DNA from 2 places in the Bacillus sp. H1a genome. Region 2 is predicted to be linked to the other one. Evidence: riboswitches for the same ligand, from Rfam matches in the RefSeq annotation. Region 2 holds a riboswitch; the other holds the start of a gene.
The links. A riboswitch is a leader RNA that binds a small molecule or an ion and turns the genes downstream of it on or off. The one in region 2 is predicted to bind lysine.
Positions count from the first base shown of each region.

Region 1: it holds a riboswitch for lysine, as region 2 does, so the genes downstream of both, U860_RS0106460 (amino acid permease) here and lysA (diaminopimelate decarboxylase) in region 2, are expected to answer to the same signal.

Region 1 is NZ_AYMH01000015.1:50,136-53,353, forward strand. It holds gene U860_RS0106460 (amino acid permease) at 1-1,371, opposite strand, end outside; lysine riboswitch at 1,484-1,676, opposite strand; gene U860_RS0106465 (GNAT family N-acetyltransferase) at 2,062-2,511, shown strand; gene U860_RS0106470 (sulfite exporter TauE/SafE family protein) at 2,552-3,218, opposite strand, start outside.
Region 2 is NZ_AYMH01000003.1:181,861-185,078, reverse strand. It holds gene U860_RS0102640 (LTA synthase family protein) at 1-321, opposite strand, end outside; gene U860_RS0102635 (DUF3888 domain-containing protein) at 583-978, shown strand; lysine riboswitch at 1,067-1,248, shown strand; gene lysA (diaminopimelate decarboxylase) at 1,428-2,744, shown strand; SAM riboswitch class I at 2,862-2,970, shown strand; gene U860_RS31090 (YezD family protein) at 3,042-3,185, shown strand.

The DNA of each region.
Region 1 (3,218 bases), on a different contig from region 2:
AGAAACAAGTACACCGTTCCAATCGATAGATGCTCCCATAAATGCTCCGTAGTTTTGACCTAAAATAACGATCACACAAAGTGTAAATGCAAAGATTGGACCGAACGGGAACCATTTTGCTTTATATGGTAAATCTTTTAAATCTTTTCCTTGGGCAATATATGCTTTTCGGAAACGGTAATGACTAATAGCGATTCCTACCCAAGCAATAAATCCTGACATCCCAGAAGCATTTAATAACCAAATGTATACAACACCGTCACCGTATAAAGAAGCGATGAAAGCGACGCTACCAACTACTGATGTTGCGATTAATGCGTTAACAGGTACACCGCGGCTATCTAATTTACCTAAAAACTTTGGTGCTTTTCCTTGGCGAGCTAAATCCCAAAGCATACGAGTTGATGCGTACATTCCAGAGTTACCAGCAGATAAAACGGCAGTTAAAATAACAGCGTTCATAACAGAAGCAGCAAAGGCAACGCCCGCTTTTTCAAATACAAGTGTAAATGGACTTACTGTAACATCACTTGCTGCAAGGCTATCAGTCGTATAAGGAATTAATAAACCAATAACGAGAATTGCTAAAATGTAGAATAATAGAATACGCCAAAAAATAGAACGAATTGCTTTCGGAATATTACGTTCTGGATCAGACGTTTCACCAGCAGCCACTCCTAATAATTCAGTTCCTTGGAATGAGAATCCAGCGGCCATAAATACACCGATAATTGCCATGATTCCGCCGTTAAATGGTGCATCTGCAACAGTGAAGTTTTTAAATCCAATAAATTCGCCGCCCATAATTCCAAAAATCATCATAAAACCGACAATTAAAAAGATAATAATAGTAACTACTTTAATAAGTGCGAACCAATATTCAGATTCACCAAATCCTTTAACAGATAAATAATTTAAGAGAAAAATAATAGCTAAACAAAGTCCACTCCAAATAAGAGAAGGTGTATTTGGGAACCAAAATTTCATAATTAATGTTACGGCCGCTAGTTCAGCTGCGATCGTAATCGCCCAGTTATACCAATAGTTCCATCCAAGTGCAAAACCAAGTGATGGATCAACAAATTTTGTTGCATAAGTACTAAAAGATCCAGTAACAGGCATGTAAGCTGCGAGTTCTGCTAAGCTTGTCATTAAAAAATAAACCATAATCCCAATTGCAGCGTATGCAACTAGTGCACCGCCAGGACCAGCTGTATGGATAACACTACCGCTGGCAAGAAATAGTCCGGTACCGATTGTACCACCGAGAGAAATCATCGTAAGGTGACGAGATTTTAATCCACGTTTTAATTCACCTTGTCCTTGTGTAGTTTGCGTTTTAGAGGTAGCTTGATTCGTTGCGCTATTCATGTTCAACACTCCTTTTCTTGTAAGATAGGAAGGAGCGGGGGAGAAAAATACAAAAAACCGCCAAAAGAATTAGGCGGAACGTTTCACAAATAACCACCCCATCATACCCTTCCGTTAAGATAGCACCCCACGTCTACACGGTAATTTTGTAAACGTGACAGTTCTGTTCCTTTCGGAGACAGCCCCAGCCCATATTTCCAGAGAAGAAATATAAACTTCGGCAACTTTTCCTTTCAAACGGAGTCGATGACATTCTCTGTGTCTCGGCCGTTATACTCTTAAAAGTTGCAACCTCTACCTCATCGGATTGATGAGGATTTATTTATTGCTATGATTTTTAATATATGGCAATTGTAATGACTTTCTGAAAATATTGCAAGGAATTTTGTAGGGAAAAGTCAAAAATTATCGGTTATTGTATAGGAAACGCTTGCAAAACTCCACCCGAACCTACTATTATGTAACAATAAGCAAAGAAAAAATTGTTATACAAATGTTTCGCAAAAAATAATGAAAAATCCTCTAAAATTAAAAGAAAATTCAGAAAATATAATTCGACATAAACATCAAAAGGGGATTAGTTCTTTATTCTGTTTCAAGAATAAACATATGTGCGCGTTAAAAAGAATGAATATTCTTTATATTCGTGATAAAATTGAAGTATTGTTTAATGGAAAAGGGGACATCGTTATGAAATTAGAAACGGAAAGATTACATATTATCCCGTGTACGGAAGAGTGGGTTCAAATTGCGAATAATCAAGGATACAATAGTGGTCCGCATATTTTAGGGCATGTAGAAAATGTGAAACAAGATGCGGCTTTATTACCATGGGGCGCTTGGTATGTTATTCGAAAAGAAGATGACATCGTTTTAGGTGATATAGGATTTAAAGGGGCACCTAATGAGAATCATACAGTTGAAATTGGTTACGGATTTATTGAGAAATATTGGAATAAAGGGTATGCAACAGAAGCGGTTCGTGAATTAATGACGTGGGCTTTTCAAACAGGAGAGGTGGAAACGGTTATAGCAGAGACACTCCTTGATAACTATAGCTCTATTCGTGTATTAGAGAAATTACATATGAATAAAGTAAATAGTACTGAAACGATGATTAATTGGAAGATTGAAAAATAAAAAATACCGCCCGAAGCAAATCGGGCGGTATTTTGCGCAATTATGGTAGCATTTGTTTTTGATCTGTCGGATAGCCTATCGTCGTTTGTTTCGAATGATTTGAATGATTACGGACAGAAATGAAAATAGAAATAATAACGACTAGACCAACTGCAACATAAGAAAGTGTAATAATAGTTGGATCAACTTTAAATGATGTAAGTAATGTACGTATATTCGTAAAGATAATAAGGCCACCGACGAGTACGCCGAGTAAATGTGGAGGAACGATGCGTACTAACCATGCTGCGATTGGTGCGGCAACAACACCGCCGAGCATTAAGGCAAATACCCAAACCCAGCTAACTTGTTCCCAGCCAAGAGAGATGAAAAAGCCGATTGTTGCAGCGAGTGAAACAGGAAATTCGCTCGTATCTACAGATCCAATAACTTTTCTAGCTTCATTTCCTCTTGCAAGAAGAACAGGTGTCGTAATAGGCCCCCAGCCACCGCCACCAGTTGAATCAACAAATCCTGCAAATAAGCCAAGCGGCACAAGTTGTTTCGCAGACATACGCTTATTTGAAGCAACAATTTGTTTTTGGATGATGAATCGTAATAAAATATAAACCCCTAAAGTAAATAAAAATAAGGAAATGTATGGTTTAATTACATCGCCAGGTAAATTACTTAAAAAACATGCCCCGACAAAAGCACCGATCGCCCCT
Region 2 (3,218 bases):
AGCCATGTTATTTGTTTGGAATAAAACAGGGAATGTAACAAAATCGTTATAGAACCCGTAAAACATTGCATTTCCAAATAAAATAAATGACAGTATAAAACTAATTACAATAATAATTCGATTTCGGTACTTAGATGCAAGTAAAGCTAAACCGAAAAATAAAAGTAATGAAGCTAGTGGATTAATAAAAAGCATAAATTCTTCAAAGAAGTTATCAATTTTAATATCAAATGCTAGCTTGTACACAATATATGTTTTAATCCATAATAAAACGACTGCAACGAGTGCAAATCGTAATTTTGGAAACAGATGTTGTAGCATAATATACTCCTCTCCTGAAAGCATGACAGTTCTTGTGAAGTTAATTGCAGTTATCCTCACTTTATATATACGAACAGTCCTTTATTATTATGATTATTATACTATGAGTATCATTATACGAAAATAAAAGAGGATTGTGGGCTTTTTTTGCAACAATTGAGTAGAAAAAGGGAAGTGGGAGACAATAAAATGAAATTTCTATGTATGATTATTATCATTTGCTAAACATAGAAAGTATTGCGTAATGATGCGGAGGTTATAATGCGAAATTTATTATACGTTATAGTATGCAGTGGTTTTATGTTTTTTGCTTCACCGAATATATCAGTAGCACAATATGATACGCCGCTCATGGAAGATGCGCTTTATTCTGTTTTATTTCCAAAAATAAATAGAGCGATTGAAAAACAGTATGGGGGCTTGAAACCATATGAGTGTCCGAGAATTATTAGCTTAAAAAAAATGTATAGTGGTACATATTTATTTCAAGCAGTTATCGAAGTAACGAAATATGAACGAGTTGGTGGGAAAATTGCTCCGCCATTTGAAAAAGTAACAATTACGTTTAATAATGAGGAAGGCGAATGGGAAGTAACAAAGGTTGTAGTAAAACGTTTACCAAATGACACCAAATTAAACTGTAAAAAAACAATTTGAAAAATTGTTTGACAAATAAAATGTTCCTTTGGTATTGTTAATAGCAACATTAGATGTTTGAAAATTAAATAGACTTACCTCATCTACTCTCAAAGGTAGAGGCCGCGATAGGAAAGAGTAAGCTATGGGAGATTTAGTGGAATCTGTGATCATAGGTTGAAAGGGACTATTGCCGAAATATAAGAATGACCACGTTATTCATATATTGGGACTGCATTGAATAAATGTAGTACTGTCATAAGATTTATTTTATGGAGAGCTATTTGGAGATGTTGATGCGGTTTCTTATTTGAGAAGATAACAACTCGTTTATTTTTTCAATATATATTTTTCCTAATAAGAAACGCGTGTGAACATTGTTCCGCGCGTTTTTTGTCTATCTAAAAGCGTGCTGCAATGAATAGAAGATTGGGGTTATGAGTTTTAGAGGAAATAAGGGAGGAATTCAAATGTATTTACACGGCACAAGCCGAATCAATGGGCAAGGACACTTAGAAATTGGAGGGTGCGATACGACGCAGCTAGCAAAACAATACGGAACACCACTTTATGTATACGATGAAGAGTTTATTAGAGAGAATTGTCGTACGTTTCATCGTGCTTTTAAAGGAAGTGGTTTCTCTTATCAAGTAGCATATGCAAGCAAGGCGTTCTTGTGCATGGAGATGTGCCGAGTGGCTCGTGAAGAGAATATGTCTTTAGATGTTGTTTCTGGAGGGGAATTATATACTGCGCTCCAAGCAGGTTTTCCGGCATCTCGTATTCATTTTCATGGAAATAATAAAACAGAAGAAGAAATTATTATGGCTCTTCAGGCAAATATCGGTTGTTTTGTAGTAGATAATTTCTTAGAATTAGAAATTTTACATGACTTAGCGATTCAACATGGGAAATTTGTGAACATATTAATCCGTGTAACGCCTGGAGTAGAGGCACATACACACGAATATATAACAACAGGGCAAGATGATTCGAAATTTGGATTTGGTGTTTCAAATGGTCAAGCGATGCAGGCAATTGAGCTTGCCTTGCAAAAATCAAATTATAATGTATTAGGAATTCATTCGCACATTGGATCACAAATATTTGAAACGGCTGGTTTTGTTCGAGCAATTGAAGTACTACGTCAATTTTTAGAAGAAGTGAGAGAGCGAACAAACTATGTAGTGAAAGTATTGAATGTGGGCGGAGGTTTCGGTATACGTTATACGGAGTCTGATACACCGTTAACACTTGAAACGTATGTGCACGCTGTAACAAGTACGGTGAGAGAGCAGTTTACATTATGTGAATATCCGCTTCCGGAAATATGGATTGAACCAGGCCGTAGTATCGTAGGTGATGCCGGAACAACAATTTATACAGTCGGAGCAGTGAAAGAGATTCCTGGTATTCGGAAATATGTTTCAGTCGATGGTGGGATGACGGATAATTTAAGACCGGCTCTATATGGAGCTCGTTATGAGGCGATGTTGGCGAATCGAGGGAATGATGAAAATGAGGAACTCGTTTCGATTGCTGGGAAATGCTGTGAAAGTGGAGATATGCTTATTTGGGATATTGATCTCCCGAAAGTTGCCTCTTCTGATTTACTAGCGATTTCTTGTACGGGTGCGTATGGCTACTCGATGGCTAATAATTATAATCGTATTCGTAGACCAGCTGTAGTCTTTGCAAAAGGCGGGACGTCACAAATTGTTGTAGAACGTGAAACATATGAAAATATTATTGGGAACGATCGCATACGTATTAAAGAGCTTGTTTAAATGTGAAAAAGGAATTGCTCAGGGTGGGCAATTCCTTTTTAAAAAAATAAAATAATTAAAATATATCGGAAAACTAGGATTGAAAAAAATCAGAATTGTGATAAAATACAAATACAAAGCTTATCAAGAGAAGTGGAGGGAACTGGCCCTATGAAGCTCGGCAACCTGCTTATAGAAAGCAAGGTGCTAAATCCAGCAAAATGGAATCCATTTTGAAAGATAAGGTAAAATATATTACCGAACAGTCTTTTCGAAATGGGAAAGATTTTTTTTATGAATAAAAAGGGGGCTGTTTGCGTGGGAGTACGGGAACATTTTGATGAAGTATCCGAAAAAATTCAAACGATGCTTGTTGATATGAAATATGGTTCAATTACAATTGTTGTGCAAGATGGAAAAGTGATTCAATTGGAAAAAAGTGAAAAAGTCCGTTTAAAGTAAAAAGCGCTGACTAGAAAAACTAGAGGCGGTTTT